Regions from separate parts of the Nocardiopsis sp. NPDC055551 genome, predicted to be linked through region 1. Evidence: riboswitches for the same ligand, from Rfam matches in the RefSeq annotation. Region 1 holds a riboswitch; each other region holds the start of a gene.
The links. A riboswitch is a leader RNA that binds a small molecule or an ion and turns the genes downstream of it on or off. The one in region 1 is predicted to bind cobalamin.
Positions count from the first base shown of each region.

Region 2: another riboswitch for cobalamin. It lies ahead of ACWGSK_RS16720 (ribonucleoside-diphosphate reductase subunit alpha); the one in region 1 lies ahead of ACWGSK_RS18055 (CoA-acylating methylmalonate-semialdehyde dehydrogenase).
Region 3: another riboswitch for cobalamin. It lies ahead of metE (5-methyltetrahydropteroyltriglutamate--homocysteine S-methyltransferase); the one in region 1 lies ahead of ACWGSK_RS18055 (CoA-acylating methylmalonate-semialdehyde dehydrogenase).

Region 1 covers NZ_JBSHJJ010000009.1:239,551-249,005, reverse strand. Annotated here, with positions in the region: gene ACWGSK_RS18075 (beta-1,3-glucanase family protein) at 1-858, shown strand, start outside; gene mmsB (3-hydroxyisobutyrate dehydrogenase) at 933-1,850, opposite strand; gene ACWGSK_RS18065 (enoyl-CoA hydratase/isomerase family protein) at 1,847-2,923, opposite strand; gene ACWGSK_RS18060 (acyl-CoA dehydrogenase family protein) at 2,923-4,065, opposite strand; gene ACWGSK_RS18055 (CoA-acylating methylmalonate-semialdehyde dehydrogenase) at 4,062-5,561, opposite strand; adenosylcobalamin (AdoCbl) riboswitch at 5,559-5,709, opposite strand; gene ACWGSK_RS18050 (hypothetical protein) at 6,128-7,504, shown strand; gene ACWGSK_RS18045 (hypothetical protein) at 7,641-7,910, shown strand; gene ACWGSK_RS18040 (hypothetical protein) at 7,931-9,455, opposite strand, start outside.
Region 2 covers NZ_JBSHJJ010000008.1:242,581-252,035, forward strand. Annotated here, with positions in the region: gene ACWGSK_RS16705 (sigma-70 family RNA polymerase sigma factor) at 135-3,080, shown strand; gene ACWGSK_RS16710 (NYN domain-containing protein) at 3,278-4,921, shown strand; gene ACWGSK_RS16715 (hypothetical protein) at 4,956-5,519, shown strand; cobalamin riboswitch at 5,908-6,114, shown strand; gene ACWGSK_RS16720 (ribonucleoside-diphosphate reductase subunit alpha) at 6,271-8,859, shown strand; gene ACWGSK_RS16725 (ribonucleotide-diphosphate reductase subunit beta) at 8,954-9,455, shown strand, end outside.
Region 3 covers NZ_JBSHJJ010000006.1:274,165-283,619, reverse strand. Annotated here, with positions in the region: gene ACWGSK_RS13390 (methionine ABC transporter ATP-binding protein) at 1-350, opposite strand, end outside; gene ACWGSK_RS13385 (coiled-coil domain-containing protein) at 970-2,019, shown strand; gene ACWGSK_RS13380 (DUF3558 domain-containing protein) at 2,544-3,500, shown strand; gene metE (5-methyltetrahydropteroyltriglutamate--homocysteine S-methyltransferase) at 3,588-5,867, opposite strand; cobalamin riboswitch at 6,009-6,231, opposite strand; gene ACWGSK_RS13370 (polysaccharide deacetylase family protein) at 6,413-8,005, shown strand; gene ACWGSK_RS13365 (polysaccharide deacetylase family protein) at 8,221-9,455, shown strand, end outside.

The sequences.
Region 1 (9,455 bases):
CCCGCCGACATGACGCTCCCGTACATGTCCGGCCGGATCTACCTGGCCCTGGGCGGCAAGCTCGGCATCCGCATCGTGGAGGACGGCAACGGAAACCCCGCCCTCCAACTGCCCGCCGGCTGGGTCGAGGAGGACGACTCCTTCGACGTCCTGCACGACACCGTGGAGTTCACCCACAACGAGGACGGGATGTTCTGCAACACCTCGATGGTGGACCAGTTCAGCGTGCCGATCGGCATCCGTCTGACCGGTGACGACGACCAGAGCACCGGGTTCCTCCTGCCCGGTGGTCGCGACGCGATCTTCGAGACGCTCGCCGCCGACCCGGAATTCTCCCCGCTGGTCTTCGAGGACCGCATCATCGCTCCGGGGCACGGTCTGGACAGCGGTCACTTCCCGACCGATTACTTCGATCCCTACATCGACCAGGTGTGGTCGCACTACGCGGGCACGGACCTGAGCGTGACCACCAACGCCGGCACCTTCACCGGGCGGGTGGAGGGCGACGAGCTGCTGTTCGACGGCGGGGTCTCGCCCATCGCCAGGCCCAGCACCCGGGACGTGCTGTTCTGCGACGGCGCCCTGGCCGCCCCCAACGACGGGATCACCGGACCGGTCGCCGCCATCGTCGGTGCCGCGCTCAACCGTTCCACCCTGCTGGACTCCGCCCAGCAGCCCACGAACGACCCGGCCGAGTTCTACCTGAACGAGATCGCCAACCACTACGCCGCCGTCTTCCACGAGCACACCGAGGACGGCAAGGCGTACGGGTTCGCCTTCGACGACGTGGAGGACTTCGCGTCCTACGTCCAAGATCACGGAGCCACCGGCCTGGAGATCACCCTCACCCCGTTCTGACCAGGGACGGAACGGAAAGGAGAGGCGTCCCGCCACCCACGTCGAGTCCACGTGGGCGGCGGGGCGCCTTTCGCCTATGTCTCCGGCCGCGACCGTTCGCGCACGGTCTCCACGATGGCGGAGAAGTCCCTCGGCTCACCGTCCAAGGCGTCGGCGAAGGCACGATAGACCTCGGCGGCCCGACCGCCGATCCGCGCGTCCACCCCGGTCTGTTCCAACGCGCTCATGGCCAGCCCCAGGTCCTTGGCCATGAGCGTGGCCGCGAACCCCGGCTCGTAGTCGTTGTTGGCCGGACTGGTGGGCACCGGACCGGGAACCGGACAGTAGGTGGTCAGCGACCAGCACTGTCCGGACGCGGTGGACATGACGTCGTACAACGCCTGGTGGGTCAGGCCCAGACGTTCCCCCAGCACGAACGCCTCGCTCACCGCGAGCATGGACGCGCCCAGGACCATGTTGTTGCAGATCTTCGCGGCCTGGCCGCCACCGGGGCCGCCGCAGTGCACGACCCGCCCGGCCATCGCCGACAGCAACGGTTCGGCACCGGGCAGGTCCTCCGCCTCGGCCCCCACCATGAACGTGAGGGTCCCGGCCTCGGCACCGGACACGCCCCCGGAGACGGGGGCGTCCACGGCCCGATGCCCCGCCTCGACGGCGGCCGCGTTGGCCGCACGGGCGTCGGCGACGTCCACCGTGGAGCAGTCCACGAAGAGCGTGCCGGGGCGGGCGGCGGCCAGCAGCCCACCGTCGGCCCCTTCGGTGCCTCGGTAGGCGTCGAGCAGGTGGCGCCCGCCCGGCAGCATCGTGATGACCACGTCGACCCTGGACACCGCCTCGGCGGCCGATGAGGCGACCCGGACCCCGCTCCGCTCGGCACGGGTCAGGGCGTCGGGGACCAGGTCGAACCCGATCACCTCGTGCCCGGCGGCCACCAGGTTGGCGGCCATCGGGCCGCCCATGTTGCCCAGTCCCACGAAGGCGACGGCGCTCATACGCGGCCTCCGGGGTCCTTCAGACCGAGTGGACCGTCCGGCGCGGGCGCGAACGCCGACTCGACGACGGCCGCGTCGACCTCCGCCAGAGTGGCCGGGGACCACTTCGGCGAACGGTCCTTGTCGATGACCTGCGCCCGGATGCCCTCCACCAGGTCCGGCCAGGTCAGCGTGGCGCAGGAGACCCGGTACTCCTGTTCCAGGACCTCCTCCAGCGAGCCCAGGGCCCGGGCGCGGCGCAGCGCGGACAGGGTGGTCTTCACCGAGGTCGGCGACTTGCCCTCGATGGTGTCGGCCGCCTTGGCCGCCTCAGGGTCCCCGTGGGCGCGCAGCCGTTCGACGATCTCCTCGGCGGTGTCGGCGGAGTAGCAGGAGTCGATCCACGAGCGGCGGTCGGCGAGGGTGCCCGCCGGGGCGATCTCCGCGAACCGACCCACCGCCTCGGTGACCGCGCTCTGTGAGTCCGGGCCGGCGAGCGTGGCGGTCAGCTCGGGCAGCCGTTCGGAGGGCACGAAGTGGTCGGCCAGGCCGACGTACAGGGCGTCGGCGGCCCCGATCGGCGTGCCGGTCAGCGCCAGGTGGGTACCGGTCTCCCCCGGCGCCCGCGACAACAGGAAGGTGCCGCCCACGTCCGGGACGAACCCGATGGTGGTCTCCGGCATGCCCACCTTGGAGCGCTCGGTGACCACACGGACTCCGCCATGCGCGGACACCCCGACACCGCCGCCCATGACGACGCCGTCCATGAAGGCGACGTAGGGCTTGGTGTAGTGGGCGATGTGGGCGTTGAGGTGGTACTCGTCCCGCCAGAAGCGGGCGGCTCCGTCGTCGCCGTCGATGGCGCTGGAGCGGATGGCGCGGATGTCGCCGCCCGCGCACAGGCCGCGGTCGCCGGCGCCGTCGACGAGCACCACGGAGACGGACTCGTCCTTCTCCCAGGAGTCGAGTGTGTCGGCGAGCGTCCGGACCATGTCGTGGTCGAGGGCGTTGATGGCGCGTGGCCGGTTGAGGGTGGCGTGGGCCAGCCCCTTGTCGACGCGCAGGAGCACCGTGTCTTCAATGGCGTTGGACATCAGGCGGCCCCGGTCAGTCCGCGAGCGATGATCAGGCTCATGATCTCGTTGGTTCCTTCCAGGATTCGGTGCACCCTCAGGTCGCGCACGATCTTCTCAATTCCGTATTCGGCGAGGTAGCCGTACCCCCCGTGCAATTGGAGGGCGTGGTCGGCGACGGTGTAGCCGGCCTCCGTGGCGAACCGCTTGGCCATGGCGCACAGGTGCGCGGCGTCGGCGTCACCGGCGTCCAGAGCCGCGGCGGCCCGCCACAGCAGGGAGCGCGCGGCCTCCAGTTCGGTGGCCATCTCCGCCAACCGGAAACGCAGCGCCTGGGCGTTGATGAGGGGGACCCCGAAGGCCTCACGGTCACCCAGATAGGACACGGTGTCCTCCAGGGCTCGCCGGGCGCCGCCCAGTGAGCAGGCGGCGATGCCGAGACGGCCGCCGTTGAGGCCGTTCATGGCGATACGGAACCCGTCGCCCTCCGCGCCCAACCTCCGGTCGGCGGGCAGGCGAACCCCGTCCAAGAGGACCTGTCGGGTGGGTTGGGCGTTCCAGCCCATCTTCGCCTCGTCGGCCCCGAAGGACAGCCCGGGGTCGTCGCGGTGCACGATGAACGCGGAGACGCCGGTGGCCCCGTTGCCGCCGGTGCGGGCCATGACCACGTACACCTCGGAGGCGCCCGCCCCGGAGATGAACTGTTTGGTGCCGGACAGAACGTAGTGGTCGCCGTCGCGGACCGCCCGGGTGGTGAGGGACGCGGCGTCGGAACCGGCTTCGGGTTCGGTCAGGCAGTAGCTGCCCAGGGCCTGCATGGTGCACAGGTTCGGCAGCCACCGGACGCGCTGGGCGTCGTCGCCGTAGCGGTCGATCATCCAGGCGACCATGTTGTGGATCGACAGGTACCCGGCCACGGACGGACAGCCGGTGGCCAGCGCCTCGAAGGCGAGGACACCGTCCATCCTGGTCAAGCCGGTGCCCCCGAACTCCTCGGAGACGTAGAGACCGCCCATACCGAGTTCGGCGGCCTTGCGGAGCACGTCGACGGGAAAGTGCCTGGCCTGGTCCCACTCGACGGCGTGCGGTGCGAGGTGTTCGTCGGCGAACGCGCGGGCGGTCTCGGTGAGGGCGCGCTGTTCGTCGGTGAGGGCGGCGTTCATCGCACGACCGGAATCGTGAACTCCGCGCCCTCCTTGACCCCGGAGGGCCAACGCGAGGTGACCGTCTTGGTCCGGGTGTAGAAACGGATCGAGTCCGGTCCGTGCTGGTTGAGGTCGCCGAAGCCGGACCGCTTCCAGCCACCGAAGGTGTGGTAGGCGATCGGCACCGGGATGGGCACGTTCACGCCGACCATTCCGGTGTTCACCCGGTGCGAGAAGTCACGAGCGGTGTCCCCGTCACGGGTGAAGATGGCGACTCCGTTGCCGTACTCGTGTTCGCTGGGCAGACGCAGGGCCTCCTCGTAGTCGGCGGCGCGCACCACCGACAGCACGGGTCCGAAGATCTCCTCCTGGTGGATCCGCATGTCGGGGGTGACCCGGTCGAACAGCGACGGACCGGCGAAGAAGCCCTCCTCGTGGCCGGGCACGGTGTGGCCGCGACCGTCCACGACCAGGTCGGCACCCTCCTCCACGCCCAACGCGACGTATTCGTCGACCCGTTGGAGGGCTTCCCGCGAGACCAACGGGCCGAAGTCCGCGTCGGGGTCGTCGGAGGCACCCACCCGGAGCCCCGCGATGCGGTCCTTGAGCTTGGCGACCAGCGCGTCGGCGGTCTCCTCACCCACCGGGACCGCGACGGAGATCGCCATGCAGCGTTCACCGGCCGACCCGTATCCGGCTCCGATCAGGGCATCCGTGACCTGGTCCAGGTCGGCGTCGGGCATGACGATCATGTGGTTCTTGGCGCCGCCGAAGCACTGGGCGCGCTTACCGTGGGCGGTGGCCGTGGAGTACACGTATTGCGCGATGGGGGTGGAGCCCACGAACCCGACGGCGGCGATCCGCGGGTCGGTGAGCAGGGTGTCCACGGCCTCCTTGCCACCGTTGACCACGTTGAACACACCCGGGGGCAGCCCGGCCTCGACGAACAGTTCCGCCAACATCAACGGCACGGAGGGGTCGCGCTCGGACGGTTTGAGCACGAAGGCGTTACCGCAGGCCAGCGCGGGCGCGGCCTTCCACAGCGGGATCATGGCGGGGAAGTTGAACGGGGTGATGCCCGCGACCACGCCCAGGGGTTGGCGCAGGGAGTGCACGTCGATGCCGGTGCCGGCGTTGTCGGTGAACTCGCCCTTGGACAGGTGCGGAATGCCGGCGGCGAACTCCACCACTTCCAGGCCCCGTTGCAGGTCACCGTGGGCGTCGGCGATGGTCTTGCCGTGTTCGGCGGACAGGGCCTTGGCGATGTTCGCCCGCTCGTCCTCGACCAGTTGCAGGAAGCGGAGCAGGACCCGGGCCCTGCGCTGCGGGCTCCAGGAACCCCATTCGACCTGTGCCCGCTCGGCGTCGGTGATGATCTGCTCGGTCTCGGTCCGGTCCGCGAGCGGCACCCGCGCCTGGACCCTTCCGGTGTTGGGATCGTAGACGTCGCCGAAGACGCCCGACCGGCCGTGGACCTTCTCGCCCTGCACGAAATGCGTCAGCTCGCTGACCATACGTGTTCGCTCCATCCTCGTGGATCACACGGTTCCTTGGCCGCGGGCGGTGACCTGACTTCCGAGGAGTTCCCCCGGTCACAGTGGCGGGACCGCGCCGGACTCGCACCGGCTTCCCCGCTCCGCGGTGGGGCCACCATATAGTTGGACGTCCTAATAAATCCAGACCCCTCGACCCGGTACTTGGTGTCACCCCACTCGCGCCCGGTAGGCTCTGCGACTTGTGACCGCCAAGGACGACACCCCCGCCGGCAGACCCCTCGCCCTCACCCCCGCGTGGCGCACCGCCCGCGCCGACCTGCACGTTCTCCTGGTGATCCACAGCCTCACCGCCGCCACCCGCATCGCCGACGTGCTTCCGGCCCTGTACGACCCGCGCGTGCAGCTCTACTGCACCCGGACCACCGGCGGTGTCTTCGCCAACGGTCTCGACGAATACCTCCGAGAAACGCAGATCCGGCACATCTCCTGGGAAAAGGCGAAGGAAACGGAATTCGATCTCGCGATCACCGCGAGCCTCGGGGACGACCTTCATGAATTAAAAACAAAAATCCTGCGCATTCCCCATGGCAACGGTTATAATAAAAAATGGTCGCAGGAGTCAGGAGTCAGGAGTCAGGAGTCAGGAGTCAGGAGTCAGGAGTCAGGAGTCAGGAGTCAGGAGTCAGGAGGTCTTCGGGCTCTCCGACGACACCCTCAAACACCAGGGACGGCTGGTCCCCAGCTCCATCGCCCTCTCGCACGGCGAACAGTTCGACCGCCTCGCCCAAGGCTGCCCCGACGCGCTCCCGCTCGCCTTCCTCTCCGGTGATCCCTGCTACGACCGGCTGCTCGCCGGAGTGCCCCACCGACTCACCTACCGAAAGGCCCTCGGCCTACGCCACGGCCAGAAACTCATCACCGTCAATTCCACTTGGAACGACGAATCCCTCTACGGAAGCCACCCGGGCGTCATCACCGAATTGCTCGCCCGGCTTCCCTACGACCACTACCGGGTCGCGCTCGTCCTGCACCCGAACGTCTGGTCCTCCCACGGGCCGCGCCAGATCAGAATCTGGCAGGACGAGGCCCTCCGTTCCGGCCTCCTCCTGATCCCACCCCACGAGGGCTGGCGGGCCGCCGTCATCGCCGCCGACCTCGTGCTCTCCGACCACGGATCCGTGAGCGTCTACGCCGCCGCCCTCGGCCGGCCCGTCCTCCTCAGCGCCGACGGCCGGGACTCCGTCGACCCGGACTCCGCTCTGGGACGGCTCTACGAGGTCGCCCACCCGCTCGATCCCCACGCCACCCTCGTGCCCCAGTTCAAGCAGGCCGAGAAACTACGCGAACTCACCCACGAGACCGCCCTCACCTGGGTGAGTTCCGCCCCGGGTCGGGCCCTCGACCTCATCCGCGCCGAGGCCTACCGCCTCATGGGCGCCGCTCCCCCACCCGGCCGGCCACGCCTCCTGGCCCCACCGGAGCCCGAGGTCCAGAGCCCGGAGCCGACCTCCCTCTGGGTCCGGGTACGGCCTACCGACGACGGCCTGGCCGTGTATCGCGGCCCCGCACCGGAACCCGGTGGTGTCCTCATCTGCTCCGACGCCGAGATGGACCACCGACTCGCCGCGGCGGCCGACGTCCTCACCATCGCCGAGGACGCGTTGCCCGCCGACGAACGCCTGTGGTCCGAGACGGTGTTCGCGCACCGGCCCGGCGCCCTGCTCACCACCGTGTACTCGGCCGAAGAGGTCCGCCTGCGCACTCGCGACGGGTCGCTCCTGCGGGTTCGCTTCACCGGCCCCGTCGACGACCCCGGCCTGGTCACCGGTGTGCTCGCCGAACGTCTGGTCACCTCCGGCCACGCACCCGCTCCGAAGATGCTCGCCGCCCTCACCCCGCTCCACCTGCGAGTTTCCGAGGAACGAACCCTCACGATCCCCTTCGAGACGGCCAAGGGCTGAGTTCTCCGTTTTACCGGACACGGGCCGGTCACTTTCTGTAGTTTCCTGTCATGCCCGGATTCGAACACGAGCTCCAGGTACGCCTGCTCCAGAGTCGAAGCTGAACGCTGCGGCACGGAAAATGTGGGAGGACCTGATGGCGACCGGTACCTACGAGTGGCAGAGCGACTTCGCCCGCAAGTACGTCGGCCAAGGCCGTGAAGAGGGTCGTCAAGAAGGCCGCGAAGAAGCCCGTGCGGAAGGCAAGCAGGAAACGCTGATCCGTTTCCTGGAAGCCACCTCGGCGACCATCAGTCTCGACTCACGGCGACGCATCGAGGAGTGCGACGACATCGGCCGGCTCGATGACTGGCTGGACAAGGCCTTCAAGTCCCGCATCACCGACGCCGACGAACTCTTCGACTGACCTGGCGCGGCCGGGTCCGTTCAGGCCCGGCCGTCGATCTTGTCCCGAACACGGCCGGCGGCAGCGGCGGCACCGACCAGCTCGAAGACCTCCACCGCCCGTTCCCACCGCTCCCCCGATCCCCGACCGAGGTCGCCGAGGCGCTCCAGGACCTTGCCGACCTGGTAGGCGCGGTTGGCGGACACGAAACGGTCCAGGGCCTCCTCCAACAATCCGATCGCCTGGTCGGGGTGCTCCTCTGCGATGATGCGGGCCTGGTTGACGAGGAGCTTGCCCTCGTTGGCCTGGTCCCGTCTCCGGGTGGCGGCGTGCTCGCGGAAGAACGACAGCGAAGTCCGGTAGCACTCCAGGGCCCGTCGAGGCTCCTCGGCCAGAAGCGCCACGTCGCCCATGTGCATGTGGTGCAATCCGAGCGCTTTGGGGCGCGTGTGGTCGAGTAGCGGCAACGATTCCTCCAGGAGGGCGCGGGCGGCTCCGGCGTCGCCTTCACGACGCTCCAGGATCCCCAGCCATTCCAGGGCCGCTCCCTGGCCGCGCGGGTCCGCCCCACGACCGCGAGCGGCCGCCAAGGAGCGTTCCAGGTACGTGCGCGCCTCGGCCAGGCGTCCCTGCCCGAGCATCGCCTCGCCGCGCTGGGCCAGGACCCGGGCCAGGGCGTCGTCGTTCCCCTCGGCGTCGCGTTCGGCCAGGGCCAGCAGGGTGAGCCGCTCGTCGACACGCCCGTTGGCGGTGAAGTAGCCGTTGGTGGCCTCGGCCATGACGCCGGCGTATCCGGCTGCCGGGCGGGTGCCCCGCCAGATCCGTCCGGAGCGGTGGACGAAGGCCAGGATGGCGTCCATGTTCGCCTCGAACCACTCGTCGGGGCTCGGAACGCCCGGCGCCTGTCGGGCACTGCGTTCACGGACGTGGCGCCGGCGTTCGAGCCAGGCGTCGAAGCCCACCGTGTCGGCTTCGCGCTTGGTGGCTGTGAAGTCCGGCAGGGAGCAGGGCGCCTGTGCCTCGTAGAGATCACTGACCCGCCAGCGGTCGGTGCGCACCCGGTCCGCGGCGACGGCACCGTACAGGTAGTAGTCGGCGAAGCGTCGGTGGACCTCGCGGCGTTCGGCCGGCTCCTCGCGCTCGGCGACCAGCCGCGCGTGTTCGTAGGTGAGGTCCTCCATGACGTAGCGGCCCGCCCGGTCCACCTTGACCAGACCGCGGCGCAGGAGCACGTCCAAGACCTGGTCGCCCTTGTCGGTGTCTCCGGGGAAGACCGCCCGGGCGAGCCAACGGTCGAAGTCCCGGGTGGGGTGCGCTCCCAGGGCCCGGTACAGCAGTCGGGCGTCGGAGGCGAGCTCCCGGTAGAACACGTCGAAGACGGCGGCCGGGCGGGTGGCGGTCCGGGCGGCCTCCTCCAGGTGGGCCAGTCGGCCCGCGTCCTCCATCCGGGAGACCAGGTCGGCGATGGCGAGCCTGGATTCGTCGCTGAGCAGTCCACCGGTGTGGCCGGCCAGCAGCGGCACCCCGGCGCACAGTCGGACCAGCCGGGCGAAGGCCTCGGGTTCA
Region 2 (9,455 bases), on a different contig from region 1:
ATCACGGAGATCGGTGGCGTTCATGACGCGGATAGGGGATATTTTTCGAGAACGTGTTTTCGGACGCCGAACCCACGCCCCCACGTCCGGTTCCGGTCAGCGGTGGGGCTGGACTACGAGTGAAAGGGCGCGGGGTGACCGACGCCGAAGGGGAGTACACAGAGACATTGCTCGGTGACGCTCAGATCATCGAGCAGGTCAAGGGTGGCGACAACGCCGCCTTCGGGGCCCTGTACGAACGCCACGCGACCGCCGCGCGTGGGCTGGCCCGCCAACTTCTGCGCGGTGAGGCCGAGGTCGAGGACGCCGTGGCCGAGGCGTTCACCAAGGTGCTCAGTGTCCTCCAACGCGGGGGTGGTCCCAGCGACGCCTTCCGGCCCTACCTGCTCACCGCGGTCCGCAACGCCGCCTACGACCGGGGCCGAGGCGAGAAACGCCAGGTCGTCACCGACGACATGGAGAGCTACGACTCGGGTGAGCCCTTCGTCGACCCCGCCCTCGAAGGGCTGGAGCGATCCCTGATCGCCCGGGCCTTCCTCTCCCTGCCCGAACGCTGGCAGTCGGTCCTGTGGCACACCGAGATCGAGGGGGTCAAGCCCGCGGAGGCGGCGACCATCCTGGGAATGAACCCCAATGGGGTGGCCGCCCTGGCCTACCGCGCGAGGGAAGGGCTGCGGCAGGCCTACCTGCAGATGCACCTTGCGGGTAGCGGGACCGCGGAGACGTGCCGTCCCACGATCGGTCTCTTGGGCGCCTACGTGCGTGGTGGCCTGGCCAAGCGGGACACCGGCAAGGTGGACCGGCACCTGGACGACTGCTCCGACTGCCGCGAGGTGTACGCGGAGCTGATGGACGTCAACGTCGGGCTGCGCGGGATCGTGCTTCCCCTGGTCGTCGGCTTCGGCGCCACGGGTTACCTGGCGTCCGTTCCCGGTGCGGCCGTTTCCGGCGCCTGGTGGAACCGGATGTCCAAGCGTCGGCAGCAGGCCACGGCGGGCGCCGCCGCGGCGGCCTGCGTGGCGGTGTCCGTCGCCCTGGCGATGGTGGGCGCGGACGCCCCGATCGAGGAGGACCCCCCGACGGCGGCGGCTCCGCCGATCGACGCCCCCGCGGAGGACCCACCGCCCCCGGCCGCGGACTCGGATGACCCGGACACACCGCCCGCCGATCCGCCTGCGCCGGAGGAGCCCGTTCCCGCGCCGGTGCCCCCCGCGGACGTACCCGCGGCCGAGTCGCCCGATCCGCCCCCGCCTCCGAGTGAGCCGGAACCCGTCCCCGAACCGGAACCGGAACCAGAGCCCGAACCGGAACCCGAACCGGCACCCGAAGAGCCCGAGGTACCCGAGGCACCCGCGGAGTGGCCGGAGTTCGCCGTGGGCATCGACCCCGTCGGCTCCCTCGTGCCCGGTGGCGACGGGATCATGGTCCTGGACGTGCTCAACACCGGCGCGGACACCACCGAGGACGTGGTCGCCGAGATCACCCTGCCCCCCGGTGTGGAGATGGTCTCCTCGGGTGGTGCGGGCAGAGCGATCCCGTTGTCGGTCGGTCACGGTGACTGGGGCTGTTCCGCCGGTGGCGGCGGTGGTGAATGCGTGCGGTCGGACATGGCCGCCGGTGAGAGCAGCACCCACTTCCTGGATGTCCGAGTGGCGCCCGACGCCGACGTGGACGTTCCCGCCGACGTGGCGGTCTCCTCCGGAGAGGTGCGCTACACCGCGACCGGTGAGCGTGGCGTGTCCTCGGAGGGAATCCCGGCCAGATACGCCACGGCCGGTCAGGTGCGCTCCGAGAGCGTGGGCAACACCCTGATGACCTGCATCGAACCCGAGCAGCCGGAGAACCCGAAGAACCCGTGGCCCTGGCCGTGGTGGGAGCGTCCGCGGGTGCCGGGGAGCGGGGACGACAACCCCCTGGCCCCGCCCGAGCGGTCACCCGACGCGGAGACCGATGTCGACCCCGACTCCGAGCCGGGTGCGGACGACGCCGATCTTCGTCGCCCTCCCGCGGACACCGGGACCCCTGGGACGGAGGGGGAGGGTGCGCTCGATGATCTCCTCGGGGAGGGAGGGGAGATCGGCGGCGAAGAACAGGAATTCGATCACGATCTTCCGGGGGTCCCCGGGCTTCCCGGAAACGAAGGGTCGGACGGCGGGGAATCCGGTACCGAGACCCCCGAGGCGCCCGAGGCCCCCGAGACCCCGGAGGAGACCGAAGGACCCGAGGCGCCAGAGGACGGTTATGAAGAGGAACCGGAGGAGGACGAGGAGCCGGGCGAGTGCGCGCAGGCCCGCGACCGCTCCGGTGAGCGTCTCGACAACGACAACTGGGTGATGGGGCCCCTGGACGACGACCGGGACCCCACGACGACTTCGTCCAGCGCCGCGACCTGGGAACTCCCCGCGGGCGGATCCGTGCGCTGGGCCGGACTGTACTTCTCCGCGGCGGGCGACCCGAGCGCTCCGACCGCTCGGATCAAGGGGCCGGGCATGGCCTCCTACACGACGGTCACGGCCGCCGACGTTCGTTCCGCCGAGCTGCCGGCCTACCCCGCCTACCAGGCGTTCGCCGAGGTCACCGAGCTGGTGCGTTCAGCCGGCGGTGGCCAGTGGTGGGTCGGTGACGTTCCCGCGACCGAAGGTCGGGGGGCGTACGCGGGGTGGAGCCTGGTGGTGATCCTGGAGGACCCCTCGGTGGAGGGGCACCGGCAGGCCATGGTTCTGGACGAGACCTCGGCGGTCTTCCAGGACGAGGTCGGCGCGCGGTTCCCGGTTTCGGGACTGCTGCCGGCGTCGGTCCCGGCCACGTTCGACGTGGTGGCCTGGGAGGGTGACGCCGATCTGGGCGGGGACCGTGTGCTCTTGGACGGCGTCCCGCTCGATCCACGCGAAGGCGGCGGTGACGCCGGCAACGTCTTCGTGAGCTCCGCGCGAGGCTCGGATGGCGACCCGATGACGTTCGGGACGGATGTGGTCCGATTCGACGCGCGGCTCGGACGCGAATCGGAAATCCGAATCTCCTCCGGACAGGACGCCTTGTTGATGGGCGCGATCGTGCTCACGGCCCCGATGCGCACCTGAGTCGAACATCGGTGCGGAGTTCATCGTGTGCACAGGGCGACCGAAGGGCCCGCGCCGACCGGGAAGGCCTCCTGTGTGTAGCAATGTATTGACGGGGAGTATTCAAAGGCGGCACGCAAAATCAGACAGACTTGGCTAGGCTGTGCCCCGGTCATGGATATGGCCCCAGAGATCGACAGGGAAGGGGGCGGTGTCACGTGGACCGTTGCGCGTTGTTCGTCGACGCGGGATACCTTCTCGCCGACGGCGCGATGGCCGTGCACGGAACCCGGAACCGGGACTCCGTCGCCTGGGACTACTCCGGTCTCGTCCAGTTCCTCAACGAGGTCGCACGGGATCGCACCGGCCTGCCGCTCCTGCGTTGCTACTGGTACGAGGCGGTCGCCGACGACCGGAGGGCCCAGGAACAGGACGGCATCGCCGACATCCCCGGCATCAAGTTCAGAGCGGCGAAGATCCGGCCCGGCCGCCGCGAGGGCGTGGAGGGCTACGTCCAACGCGACCTGACCACCTTGGCCCGCACCGGTGTCCTCTGCGACGCCGTCCTGGTGAGCGGTGACGAGGACATGGCCCCCGTGGTCGCCGACGTCCAGGACCTGGGTGTGCGCGTCACCGTCGTGCACATCTCGGTGGAGGGCAACTGGACCATCTCTCGGGCGCTGCGCCAGGAGTGCGACGACCTGATCGAGATCGGCGCCGGTCACCTGCGCCCGCACGTCAACCTGCTCTCCGGTGGTGGATCCACCCAGGAGAACGCGGCGAAGACGACCACGCCCTTCGCCAACGGACGCTCCCAGGCCCCCGCCGAACAGTCCCCCCACCCGGTGGCCTCCGGGCCCCGGAACGGCATGGTCGAACCGGCCACGCCCTCCACGGGTGGACTCGAAGCGATGTTCGCCGGCACCGGTGGCCAGCCCGTTCCACAGGGCAGCGCCATGGAACAGTTGCGCGCGATGCGTCGCTCGCTGGCCCAACAGCGCGGCGACCACCTCGCCGGCCCCTCGGGCGAGAACGCCCCTCCCGGAGCGATCGACGCCAACGGTTTCCCCTCGGGGGGACAGGCGGTGAACGGCAACGGGGTCTACCCGGGCGCCGGTCAGAACGGGCAGGCCGGGTACGTCGGCCCCCACACGGGCGCCCATCCGGCGCCGCGTGGAGCGGACGGAGGGTACGGGCTGCCGGCCAGACCCGGACCCGCCCAGGCGGCCGGAGGCGGTCCACAGGGCTTCGCCGGAACGGGCCCACAACAGGCCTTCTCCAATACGGGACCACAGCCCGCCTTCGGGGCGGGCACCGGTCCACAGGCCTCGTTCGCGCCCGACCCGCAACAGGCTCCACCCCATAGAAACCCTCCCGCCCCCGACCCCAGGTTCGGTGGCGGACACGGCGAGGAGCAGGGGTTCGGAGGTGGGGCGGACACAAACCCTACCTATGGGACCAGTACGGCAACTGACACCGCGCACAGCGGTGGCGCCGCGCCCCGTTTCGGGGAACGGCGACCTACTGGTCCCGAGTACGACGGCCGATTCGGCCCCGGCGGTTACCAGGAATCCACTCACAGTCCTGGATATGCCCAACAGACGGGGCTCGGCGCGCATACCGTTGATGATGCGGTGCACATCGCGCACAAGGAAGGGAACGACTTCGCGGAGTCGATCGCACGCGAGGCGCCGGTCCTTTGGGTGGAGGCCGTCCTCGCCCGCAGGCCCCGGATGCCCTCGGACCTGGAGGCTCGTCTGCTCCAGGGATCCTCGCTCCCGATCGACCACCTGCTGCGCGACGAGGTCCGAGATGGACTGCGCCAGGGGTTCTGGCAGGCCTTGGAGCGTGCCAGGCCCTGATCGGTGGGTGGGGAGAGCGAGTTGGGATGGGGCGATGCGGTTGACCCACGTGACGACGGCAGAACTCGACCGGTTGGAATTCCACGCCGTCCGATCCGGTGAACACGGCCGGACCGCCGCCCGACTACTGGACCTGGCCAACAGCGTCGACGCCGGTAGCGAGGTCACGCGGGCGGAGCTGTTCGTACGCGCCGGAGAACAGTGGGAGATCGCCCAGGAGTTCGAACGCGCCTGTTCCGCCTATCAGCGGGCCATAGACGATGGTGGCCCCACCGTGGTCGACGCGCACGCCCTCAGCGCCGGCGCCCTGTTGCAACTGGACGAGCGGCAGCAGGCCGAGGGGCACCTCAAGCGGCTGGAGACCGGTGAACCGGTCGGATTGCCCACCCACATCCACGTCACCGAGGCGTTGTACGCCCACGACGACCTGGAGGGCGCCGAACGGTGGGCCACCGTGGGCGCCCGACGACACGCCGGGCGCCCACAAAGTCCGTGCGATCGGGATCTGTTCCTCGAACTCCTGCGGATCCGATTTCGGATCAGGGCCGACCTCGGGCTGGCGGAGGATGATCTGGACCTCCTTCTCGACCAGGAGTGACCGCGCGATCCGACGAGATCGTAGGCGATCGGAGCGGGCGGCCTCCGGTTCGGTCGTCCCGCGCGTGTCCCGTGGTGGCGGGTTTCGGGGTGGGGCGGCGGCGCGGGTCGAGCACCGACAGACCGGGATCGGCCGGCCGCGAGTGAGGTTTCCTACCCTGCCCAGAGGTGCCGTGGCGGACACCCGGGCGAGGTGCCGGGTGCGTTCGTCCCGGGAACGTCCTAGGCTGTGACGCGCCCCCTTCGGGGACCCCTCCCGATACCGTCGCACAGCCCCGTTCCGGCGCTTTCATACCACGCCCGGGAGGCGTGTTCGACGACCGTCGAAGAATCTGAGAAATCAGCGACACGCCATCATCTTGCGGTGTTCCAAGCCGCCATCCCCTAGATGTAGTATCTGTCCCGCTGGTGGTTCACCGGGCTCGCAAGGGGCCGGTGACGCGAGAGGGAACCCGGTGCGAGTCCGGGACTGCCCCGCAGCGGTGAGTGGGAACGAAGGTCGTCACGCGCACCGGGAACCCCCGAAAGGTCCCGGGAAGCGACGGCTCGGTAGGGCGCCCACGAGTCCGAAAACCTGCCATCGGCACACACCCCCAGGTGTGTACAACGTCGGGGCTTCGAGGGAGAGTCGCCGCGACCCGACGATGGACCGCACGCATCCGGTGCGGCGATCCATCGTTGTGAGCCGCACGCTTGTCACTTGTGCCCCCGCACCCCCACCGGGACTCTTTTACCGAGGTTGGAGCCGCTGTATGACCCTTGACGTCGAGGCCGTGCCCGCATCCGTTCGGCCCGGACCGAACAACGAGGGCGGTCGTCCCGCCGCCGTCGACCGGATCGAGCATGTCGTGGCCGAGGCCTGTGCGCGGCTCTCCGGCGTTTCGGCGGAGAAGGTCCTGACCGAGGCGCGTCGCGGGTTCTACCCGGGCATCGCCGACGCCGAGGTCGAGCTCGGCGTCGTCATGGCCGCCCGCAGCTTCGTCGAGGTCGACCCGAACTACTCCTACGTGGCCGCTCGCCTGCTGCTGGACAAGCTCCGCACCGAGGCCCTGAGCTTCATCGGCGGCGCTCCCGAGACCGCCACCCAGGCCGACATGGCCGAGGGCTACGCGGGCTACCTGGCCGCCTACGTCGGTCGTGGCATCGACCTCGGGCAGCTCGACCCCGCCCTCGCCCGGTTCGACCTGGGGCGTCTGGGCAAGGCCCTGCACCCCGAGCGCGACGAGCAGTTCACCTTCCTCGGCATCCAGACCCTGTACGACCGCTACTTCCTGCACAGCGACGAGGTCCGCTACGAGCTGCCGCAGGCGTTCTTCATGCGCGTCGCGATGGGTCTGGCCCTCAACGAGGACGACCGTGAGGCCCGCGCGATCGAGTTCTACGAGCTGCTGAGCTCGTTCGACTTCATGGCCTCCACGCCCACCCTGTTCAACGCGGGCACGGTGCGCGCGCAGCTGTCGTCCTGCTTCCTGACCACGGTCGGCGACGACCTGCAGGACATCTTCCACGGCATCAGCAACAACGCCATGCTGTCCAAGTACTCGGGCGGTCTGGGCAACGACTGGACCCCGGTCCGCGGCCTGGGTTCCCACATCAAGGGCACCAACGGCAAGAGCCAGGGCGTCGTCCCGTTCCTGAAGATCGCCAACGACACCGCGGTCGCGGTCAACCAGGGCGGCAAGCGCAAGGGCGCGGTCTGCGCCTACCTGGAGACCTGGCACATCGACATCGAGGAATTCCTCGACCTTCGCAAGAACACCGGTGACGAGCGCCGCCGCACCCACGACATGAACACCGCGAACTGGGTTCCGGACCTGTTCATGCAGCGTGTGGAGGAGCAGGGCACCTGGACCCTGTTCTCGCCGGACGAGGTCCCGGACCTGCACGACAAGTACGGCAAGGACTTCGTCGAGGCCTACGAGAAGTACGAGGCCGAGGCCGAGGCCGGTCGTATCAAGGTCTCCAAGAAGATGCCCGCCGTGGACCTGTGGCGCCGCATGCTCACCATGCTGTTCGAGACCGGCCACCCGTGGATCACCTTCAAGGACCCGTCCAACCTGCGTTCGCCGCAGCAGCACAACGGCGTGGTGCACTCCTCCAACCTGTGCACCGAGATCACGCTGAACACGAACAAGGACGAGGTCGCGGTCTGCAACCTCGGTTCGGTGAACCTGCCCCAGCACGTGGGCCCGGACGGCGTCGACGTCGAGCGTCTGCGTCGTACCGTCCGCACCGCCGTGCGCATGCTCGACAACGTCATCGACGTGAACTTCTACACGATCCCCGAGGCGCGTCGCGCGAACATGCGTCACCGCCCCGTGGGTCTGGGTCTCATGGGCTTCCAGGACGCCCTGTTCAAGATCCGCACGCCCTTCGCCTCCGAGGGCGCGGTGAACTTCGCCGACGAGAGCATGGAGCTGATCAGCTACTACGCCATCGAGGCCTCCATGGAGCTGGCCGCCGAGCGCGGCTCCTACGAGAGCTTCGACGGTTCGCTGTGGAGCCGCGGCATCCTGCCGATCGACTCCCTGAGGCTGCTGGCCGACTCCCGCGACGGTGCCCTGGAGATGGACCGCGGCGAGACCCTGGACTGGGACTCACTGCGCGAGCGCGTCAAGACCACCGGGATGCGCAACTCCAACGTCATGGCGATCGCGCCCACCGCGACCATCGCCAACATCACCGGTGTGAACCAGTCGATCGAGCCGGTCTACCGGAACCTGTTCGTCAAGTCGAACATGTCCGGTGACTTCACCGTCGTCAACGACTACCTGGTCCGCGACCTCAAGGAGCGGGGCCTGTGGGACGACGAGATGGTGTCCGCGCTGAAGATGCACGACGGCAGCCTCGGTGAGATCGACCGGGTCCCGGACGACCTCAAGGCGCTGTACGCCACCGCGTTCGAGGTCGACCCGACCTGGCTGGTGGACGCGGGTTCGCGCCGTCAGAAGTGGATCGACCAGGCCCAGTCGCTGAACCTGTACATGGCCGCGCCCAGTGGTAAGAAGCTGGACACCCTGTACCGTCGCGCCTGGCGCTCCGGGCTCAAGACCACGTACTACCTGCGTTCGCAGAGCGCCACCCACGTGGAGAAGAGCACGCTGAAGGGCACCGACGGCCGCCTGAACGCCGTGTCGGCCACCCCGACGCCGGCCGCCGCGCCGAGCCCCGTCGCGACCCCGAGCCCGAGCCCGAGCCCGGCCGCGACCCCGAGTCCGGCAGCGAGCCCCCGCCCGGCCCCGGCCCCGGTCACCGAGCCCACGGAGCCCGAGGACGAGTTCGAGATCATCGAGGACCAGGCGTGCAGCATCGATGACCCCGAGTGCGAGGCCTGCCAGTAGGAACGCCCGGGGCCGGCGGGCGACCCCCGCCGGCCCCTCCTCGCCCCTCCACTCCCGTAGACGACCCGGTACGACCGGAGAACGGAACACGAGCATGACCGCGGTTTCCGAGAACAACGCCGCCTCCACCGGTCTCGGTGAGATCCAGCGTGACGCCGAGCGCGTGAACGTCGACGACAAGGCGATGATCAACGCCCGCGCCGACGTGAACCAGCTGCTGCCCCTCAAGTACACGTGGGCGTGGGAGAAGTACCTGTCGGGGTGCAACAACCACTGGATGCCCACCGAGGTCGCCATGCAGGCCGACATCGCGCTGTGGAAGTCCAAGGACGGGCTGACCGACGACGAGCGCCTCATGCTCAAGCGCAACCTCGGTTTCTTCGCCACCGCGGAGTCCCTGGTCGCCAACAACATCGTCCTGGCCGTGTACCGCCAACTGACCAACCCGGAGTGCCGCCAGTACCTGCTGCGCCAGGCCTTCGAGGAGGCCGTGCACACCCACACCTTCCAGTACATCTGCGAGAGCCTGGGCCTGGACGAGGGCGAGCTCTTCAACATGTACCGCGAGGTCCCGTCCATCACGGCCAAGGACGCCT
Region 3 (9,455 bases), on a different contig from region 1:
ACCCGGGTGGCGCGCGCGGCGCGGGACATCCCCGTGACCTCCAGCGGGAAGCCGACGTTGCCGGCGACCGTACGCGAGGAGAGCAGGGCGAAGTGCTGGTGCACCATGCCGATGTGGCGTCGGGCCTCGCGCAGGCGGGCGCCGCGCAGCGAGGTGAGTTCCTCGTCCCCGACGCGGACGGTGCCACCGTCTGGGCGTTCCAGGAGGTTCACCGAGCGCAGGAGGGTGCTCTTACCCGCACCGCTTTGGCCCACGACCCCGTAGATCTCGCCGGACTCGACGTGCAGATCGACCCCCTTCAGGGCTTCGATCCGACGTTTCTTCAACCTGTAGGTCTTGTGGAGACCCACTGCGTCAATCACGGTTTTCCCATCGACGTCTGGCGGTGGTGTCACGGCTCCCACGCGCGTGGGGGCGCGGAAGGAGACCGGACTCAGCGTGGGGGTCGACGCCCGCATCCGAGCGTACGAAGCGCGCGGTGGGCGAGCGGCGGCGACGCGCCGGAGCGGCGGTCGGAGGGCGCGGTGGCGCCGAACGGGGCGGGTTCTCGCCCTCGGACTCAGGAACGACGGGACGGACGACAGCGACCACCGGGCAGAGGTACGCACCGCCGGGTGGTGTCCGCCAAGGTGACGGGGGTCGTTTCGTAGTGTTCAGGAGCCATCACGGCACCAACTCAACCATCTCGGATGCCTCGATTCGGCAAAATCCTTGACCCGAATATGGTTATTTAGACCACACCTACGGCTTTGTTGGGGGATGTGATCACCTCGTCCCTCCCGAAGACCCGTGAGAATGCTTAGACTCATTACCGTCCCGTGACCTTTCCCCCTTCGAGCGGGGTGAGTGCGGCGCGGCCCGCGAAGACGACGTGCCCCGCGCCCCGTCCGGGAAAGACGAGCATCTGCGTCCACAGCGTCCCCGTGCCCGCTATGGGGTCCGTGTGTGGGCACGAGGAGCGACCACACCTTGCAGTCAGACGATCCGAGCCGAGTGGCCGACCACGCCGACTTCTGGGCGCCCGATCCTCCCGTCCGCACCTGGCGGGAGCTGATCGCCGACTGCGCGCGCCCGTTTCCGACGGTCGTGCGCACGAACCCGACCCCGGGCCGCACCGCGGCGGTGGTCCTGTCGCTGTTGGCAGCCCTCGCCCTGCCCGCGCCCGCCTTGGCCGCGCCGGTCCCCCGGGACAACGAGGACATGGGCACCCTGGAATCGCGCGCCGAGACCCTCACCGAGGAGTACAACGGCGAACTCCGGGACATGGAGAACGTGATGGAGGAGGCCGACCGCGCCCAGTCGCGCGCCGACTCCACCCGCGAGGACGTGGAGGCCGCCCGTGGGCAGGTCCGTTCCCTGGCGGTGGCGACCTACACCAGCGGCGGAATCGACCCCTCCATGTCGCTGTTCGTCGAGGCCGAGCCCGACGAGGTCATCGAGCGCGCGGTCGTCATCGACTACCTGTCCACCAGCAACCAGGACAAGATCGACCAGCTGGACCAGGCCCTGTCCCGGGACGAGGTCGCCCAAGAGAACGCCGAGGATCGCTTGGCCGAGGCCGAGGCCGACATGGACGAGCTGGAGGATCGTCGCATGGACGTCCGCCGGCTCATCGCCGACCACCCGGAGCAGCCCATGCGACCGCCGGACAACATCACTCCGCGCACCGAGCAGATGCGCGACCTGGGCATCGAGATCTTCGGGCGCGGGTCGGAAGTGGGCGGTGTCGGCTGCTACCGCGCGGTGGGCGGCTGGGTCGTGGGTGAGCACCCCAAGGGCCGGGCCTGCGACTTCATGGTGGACGGCAACGGTTCCATGCCCCCGGAGGACCAGGTCGAGCGCGGTTGGGACATCGCGAACTGGGCCCGGGACAACGCCGACGACCTCGGGGTCATGTACGTGATCTACCGCCAGCAGATCTGGGACGTGCGTCGAGGCGACACCGACTGGCGCCCGATGTCGGACCGCGGCAGCATCACCGAGAACCACTTCGACCACGTGCACATCTCGATGTTCTGATCCCCGGCGGGTGCGGCGAACACGACTTCCCCGCACCCGTCCTCTCGGGACCAAGGGCCGGAAAGGACGGCCCCTTTACCGGTGAAACGACTCGAAAAACCACACAGGATAATCACGATCAAGTCACGCCAAGGGTGACGTGTGGCTCGACCGGAACGAATCGATGACGATTCGCCCCGTTACCCCTGGCCCGCTACGCCGCTCCCCTTAAGGTCACGGTTAGGATGCTTGTCGTCCCGACCCCCGGTCGCCGTGGCCCGTCCCCTCGGCATCATCTCGGCGGTCGGAAAGAACCCCGCGCGCAGTCGGGGCATCCACTCACGACACGGGGAATTCCCGCTCCTCGCCGTACCGCACTCGCCCGCGGACCGGCGTTGGTCCCGGGCTCTCCTCCCCCACGGTCTCCCGTGCCGTCACCCACCCGGCGATCCGCCGGCGGCCGTCACGGGAAACTCGTGAGAACCCACCAATGGGCACACGCGTCCCAGAGAACACGGCCAACACTTCACCGGGCGAGGGGAGCCATGAGCGAAAACGGACCTTACAACCAGCCTCCGCAGAACCCCTATGGGGGCGGCACCGGCGGGCAGCCTGGCTACGGCCAGGGCCCCTACCAGGGCGGCCCCGGTCAGGACCAGGGCATGTACGCGGGTGGCCAGCCGCCCTACGGTGGCCCCGGCGGTCCGGGTGGACCCGGCGGATACCCCCCGCCCCCGCCGCCCCAGAGCGGTGGTGGCGGCGGCAAGGCCGGCCTTTGGGTGGTCATCGGCGGCGGCGCGATCATCGTGGTGCTCGTCATCGCCGTGATCGTCATGCTCGTCACGCGTGACACCGGCGGCGAGGAGATCGCCACCGGTCCCGACACCACCCAGGGCACCGAGGAGACCGACGAGCCGGTCGACGACGACACCGAGGAGCCCGACTCCGGCGGCGGTGACGGGCCCGCCGGGGAGCCGCCCTACGCGCTGCCCATCGAGCCCTGCGACGCCATCACCGAGCAGGTCTCCACGGACTTCATCCTGCGGGACGACCCCAGCAAGAGCGTCTCCGACAACCGCGCCAGCTGCACCGCCACGGGTGACGCCCCCGAGGGCAACCCGGAGCGCGCCTACAGCAGCCTCTGGTTGGAGTACGCCACGCCCTACGCCGGCAGCGACTCCGTCGAGGGCGCCTCGTCGGACTACCAGGACTCCCTCGCCAACTACACCGGTGGTAGCGACTACTACCCGGAGGAGAACCTGGAGGAGGAGAAGGAGATCGACGGTCTCGGCGATGAGGCGCACCTCATCATCACCGAGAACATCATCCTCGACGACCCCGCCCCCACGGCGATCATGCTGGTCCGTTCGGCCAACATGAACATCGAGATCACCTACCAGGTCTCGGACTTCGAGGGCTCCGACCTGACGATGGTCGACGACGTCGAGGCCCTGCTCACCAACTCCGCCGAAGAGGCGATCGCCCTGCTCGGCGCCGAGTAGGAAATCACCGGCTCCTCCCCGGAAGAAACGACGAGAGGGGGCCGCGGCTTCGTGCCGCGGCCCCCTTTTCGTGCGTTCGGGGTGGGATCAGAGGTCGGCGCGCACCCGGCGGGCCGCCTCCACCATGTTGCGCAGCGCCTGCTCGGTCTCGGTGTAACCGCGCGTCTTCAGACCACAGTCGGGGTTGGCCCACAGGTTCGCGGCGTCCACGTGCGAGACCGCCAGTCGCAGCGAGGCCTCGATCTCCTCGACCGAGGGCACCCGCGGCGAGTGGATGTCGTACACGCCCGGACCGATCCCGCGCTTGTAACCGCGCTCGCCCAGGGCCTCCACGAGCTCCATGCGCGACCGGGCCGCCTCGACGCTGGTGACGTCGGCGTCCAACGCCTCGATCCCGTCGACGATCTGGTTGAACTCCGAGTAGCACATGTGCGTGTGGATGGTCGTGCTCGACGCGACCCCGGAGGTGGCCAGTCGGAACGAGTCGACCGCCCACTTCAGGTACGCCGCCCGCTGTTCCTCGCGCAGCGGAAGCAACTCGCGCAGAGCCGCCTCGTCGACCTGGATGTGCCGGATGCCGGCCCGCTCCAGGTCGGCGACCTCGTCGCGCAGCGCCAGACCCACCTGGCGGGCGGTCTCACCCAGCGGCTGGTCGATACGCACGAACGACCAGGCGAGCATGGTGACCGGACCGGTCAGCATGCCCTTGACCGGCTTGTCGGTGCGCGACTGGGCGTAGGTGATCCACTCCACCGTCATCGGCTCGGGACGCGAGACGTCCCCGAACAGGATCGGCGGGCGCACGCACCGCGAACCGTAGGACTGCACCCACCCGTTCTCGGTGGTGGCGTAGCCCTCCAGCTGTTCGGCGAAGTACTGGACCATGTCGTTGCGCTCGGGTTCGCCGTGCACCAGCACGTCCAGACCGATCTCCTCCTGGAGCGCGATGACCCGGTCGATCTCCGCGCGCAGGAGCGCCTTGTAGTCCTCGGTGGGCAGTTCGCCCCGCCGGTGCGCGGCGCGGGCGCGACGCAGCTCGGCGGTCTGCGGGAAGGAGCCGATGGTGGTCGTGGTCAGCGGTCGCAGGGCGGCCACGTCCCGATCCTGGGGACGCTCGTAGGCGTCCGGGCCGAGGGCGTCCAGGCGGGCGCGCACCCGGGCGTCGGTGAAGGACGCGTCCCGCGGCTCGGACGCGCCCTGGTAGTCGGCGTCGGCTCCCTCGGAGAGCACCCGACCGAGCAGCGCGACCTCCCTGGTCTTCTGCTCGGCGAAGGCCAGGGTGGAGCGCAGCTCGGGCGCCAGTGAGGTCTCGGCGTCCAGGTCGATGGGCACGTGCAGCAGCGAGCAGGAAGTGCTCACCGTGAGCTCGTCGGTCAGGGCCAGGAGGGTGCCCAGTTCGGCGACGGCGGCCGGCAGGTCGGTGCGCCAGACGTTGCGGCCGTCCACCACGCCCGCGACCAGGCGGGTGGAGCCCAGCCCCGAGACGGCGGTGAGGTCGGAGGCACCCTCGGAGTCGGTGACCAGGTCCAGGCCCACGGCCTCGACCGGAGAGTCCTTGAGCACGCGCAGGGCGGCGGCGCCGATGGAACCGAAGTAGGTGGACACCAGGAGCGAGGGACGCTCGGTGAGCGACCCCAGGCGCTGGTAGGCGCGCTCCAGGTGGCCGACGGCGGCGCGACCCTCGTCGGTGGCCAGGATCGGCTCGTCGAGCTGGACCTCGGTGACGCCCGCGGCCGACAGGTCGCTCAGGAGCTTGGCGTAGGCGTCCAGGAGCTGGTCGAGGAGCTCGATGGGCTCCCAGCCCTCGGGAGCGTCCTCGGCGGCCTTGGCCAGCAGCAGGAAGGTCAGCGGACCGACCAGGACCGGGCGGGTCTGGAAACCGGCCTCGGCGGCCTCACGGAACTCGGCGAGGGGCTTGTCGCCGACCAGGCGCGGGCGGGTGCTCGGGGAGAGTTCGGGGACCAGGTAGTGGTAGTTGGTGTCGAACCACTTGGTCATCTCCAGCGGCGGCGCGCCCTGCTCGCCGCGGGCGAGGGCGAAGTAGCGGCGCAGCTGCTCGTCCCGCTCCTCTGCCTGGGCCGGGGAGGTGAAACGGGCGGGCACGAGGTCGAACAGGACCGCTGTGTCCAACACCTGGTCGTAGTAGGAGAAGGTGTTCGACGGGATGTCGTCCACTCCGGCCTCGCGCAGTCGGGCGTAGACGCCCTTGCGCAGGTCGGCGGCGACGGCGTCGAGTTCGGCGGCCGTGGTGTCGCCCTTCCAGTAGGACTCACTGGCGCGCTTGAGTTCGCGGGCGGGGCCGATGCGCGGGTAACCGTGGACCGTGGAGCGCACGGACGGCCCGGAGGCCGCGGGGTTGCTGACCATGAAGCTTCTCTCCCTCGTCGAAAGCCGGGTACCGGCCACGAGAGCGGGGCGAGGAGCGCGGCACGACGAGGGGCTCACCCGGGGCGCACGTGCCTGACGACCTCGGCCCTCCCTCGGGGCGCGGGACCACCGGCGGCACAGGCGCACCACCGGGTGGAGGCAGGTCTTCGGACTCGTGGGCGTTTCCGACGTCGTGCGCCGGTCGTCCTAATGATCACCGCTTCCCGGTTTTCCGACTTTTCCGGTCGGATCACCAGTGCTTATGGCGACGCTCGTTCCCACATACCGCTGCGGGGCAGTCCCGGATTCGCACCGGGTTCCCTCTTTCGACACACTCCGACCGACCGGAGCGGGCTCCGGGAGTCGATGGTGGGAGTGTGTACCTTCCACGCCTGCAAGTATAGGGAGCACCCCCTTCGCCCCTGCACCCGGCGTGACCCCTTGGCCCGGAGCACACCAGCGAACCCATTTCGTGTGCCCGGCATCACACCCGATACCAGCGTTACGCGAAAGACCCCCGTCCTTTCGCGAACGTTCGTCTGACGATGAGCGTGGAGAGCCCCCAGGTGAAGCAGCAAGACGGTCCCAGCATGGCCCCCGACCGCCCCGTTCTCACGGCAGCGATCGCGATGGTCGTCCTCTTGGGACTGGTGCTGTCGGCGACACGACCACCGGGCCTGCCCGAGGACGGAGTCATCGAGAGCATCACACGGAACGTGGCGGTGGACACCGACGACGACCTTCCGGCGGAAGGTTCCGAGGAGGGGACGACCGTGGTGGACACGGCCGCGCTCCCCGGCACCGAGGAGGCCTCGGTCGACTACGAGGGCGACAGTGAGGTGGCCGTCGCCTACCCGGCCATCCCCAACGCCGACCCCCTCACCGACTTCCTGGACCGCACCCTGACCGACCAGGTGCACGCCTTCGACGCCGCCAACCCCGGCGCGGCCTCCTTCGAGGGCGAGTGGCGGTTGACCGCCGCCGGTGACGGGGTCGTGGGCGTGCGGATCACCACCACCGAGACCGACTCGGAGGAGACCCGCGTCGGTCACAGCACCTACTGGTACGAGACCGACGACGGCTCGGTGCACGGTTCCAGCGGCCTGCTCGCCGGACAGGACGAGCTGGCCGCGCTCAACGACCGCGTACTCGAAGAGGTCCCGGACACCGTGGCGGCGGTGTCCCTGTACCCGATCAGCGGCCTTTACGACTCCCTCGCGTTCAGCCCCGAGGGCGACCTGATCGTGGAGTTCGACGATGGACAGGTCGCGCCCACCTCCGAGGGTCGCGTCGGCGTCGTGATCGAACGCGACGAGGCCGAGGAACTGCTGTCGGAGTTCGGGGTGCGGGCGCGCGACGCCGCGACCAAGGGCGTCGAGGAGTTCACCGTGGCCGCGGCCCCCGAGGCGGAGAAGGATGGCACCGGCGTCGCCTCCCCCGGTGAGATCTCCCCCGTCGACGACGGGATCGACTGCACCGACCCCGAGACGCGCTGCGTGGCGCTGACCTACGACGACGGCCCCGGCGGCCGGACCTCGGAGCTGCTGGACACACTCGCCGAGCACGACGCCAAGGCGACCTTCTTCGTCACCGGCCACCCGGTGATGGAGGACCCGTTCACGGTGCGCCGCACCTACGCGGAGGGCCACGAACTGGCCAACCACACCCTGGCCCACCCCGACCTGGCCACGCTCGGCGCCGGAGGCGTGCGCGCGGACCTGGACCCGGTCCAGGCGCTGGTGTACCGGGAGACCGGATACACGATGGACCTGATGCGTCCGCCCTACGGTTCCACCAACGACACCGTCGCCCAGGTCACCGAGGAGATGGGCATGGCCCAGATCCTGTGGAGCGTGGACACCAACGACTGGAAGGACCGCAAGGCCGGTGTGGTCGCCGACCGGGCCGTGGACGGCGCCTCGGACGGGGCGATCATCCTGATGCACGACATCCACGACACCACCATCGACGCGTCCCGCGAGATCGTCCGTGAGCTGGACGAGCAGGGCTACACCATGGTGACGGTCTCGCAGTTGCTCGGCACCCCGGAGCCGGGTCGCAGCTACGTCGACGGGGTTCCGGAGGAGCCCGAGGACGAGGAGTCCGAGGGGGCCCAGGGGGCCGCCGAGGACGGCTGACGGGGATCCTGGGATTACCGGGCCCGGGGCGCTGTCCACATGTGGACAGCGCCCCGGGCCCGGCGTTCTTCTCCCCTATGTTGCTCCCATCAGGTGCGGGAGCATCCGCTTTCAGGGAGAGGGAGCCGGGTTTGTCGTCGAGCGAGAACGCACCGGGACACACCACCGCCCGACGTCGTGGGAGCGGTGGGGGACGGCTCTGGCCCGGATCCCTGATGGTCGCCCTGGCCCTCCCCCTCGCCGCGTGTACGCAGGACCCGGCGGGCGGCGGCGACCCCGAGTCGATCGGAGTCCTGTCCGCGGAGATCGGTGACGGCGTCCGGGAACGGACGACCGGCGCGGAGGGGTACGAGGATCACCACCACGTCCCGGAGGCCGAGGTCGCGGTCTCCCTCCCCGAGTTCGCGAACGCCGAGCCCTTCACCGAGACCCTCGCGGCCCGAGCCGACGACGAGGTCCAGGACTTTCGCGCGGGAACCCGCGACCCGGTGAGCCTGGACATCGACTGGGAGCTGGTGGCCGCCGCCGACGGAGTGCTCGGGGTGCGACTCCTGCGCACCGAGGAGGACATGCACGGCCTTCGCGAGGGCTATTCCACCTACTGGTACGACGGGACCACCCGGCACACCGCCTACTCCACCGAGCTGCTCGCCGGGCAGGAGGAGCTGGACGCGCTCAACGACATCGTCCGCGAAGACCTCTCCGAGGACGTGGAGGTCGACCCCGACTCCCTGTTCCCCGTCCTGCGCACCTACGACTCCATCGGTTTCAACGGCGACGGCGACCTGGTGGTGGAGTTCGACGACGGGCACCTGTCACCCGTGGAGGAGGGACACGTGCCCTCCGCCGAGTTCGGCCGCAAGGTCGTGGTGGTCGACCACGAGACCGCCGCGCCGCTCCTGTCCGACCTGGGCGAGCGGGCCAGGGAGGCCTCCCTTGTGGACGAGACCGATCTGACGCTGCCCACCGCCGAGGACGACGACGCGCAGGACCCACCGCCGCCCGGGGTGTTCGTCCCCCATGTCCCGGACGTGGACTGCTACGACGGCGAAACGCGTTGCGTGGCGCTGACCTTCGACGACGGTCCGGTAGAGGCCACACCACACCTGTTGGACATCCTGGCCGAGGAAGAGGTCACCGCGTCGTTCTTCCTGAACGGAGGCCCCACCCTCACCCGGCCGGGGGTACTGCGTCGCGCCTACGCCGAGGGCCACGAGATCGCGAGCCACGGCGACGTGCACGACCCGATGAACCGGATGGAAGCCGAGGAACTGCCCGCCCAGGTCGCGGCGGTGGGAGCGATGATCCGCAGGCAGACCGGGCACACGGTGGAGCTGTTCCGGCCACCGTTCGGCGCCACCGACGAGGACGTGCACGGGGCCATCGCCGAGCAGGAGCTGGTGGAGACCATGTGGACGGTGGACAGCCAGGACTGGGAGGACCTGAAGCG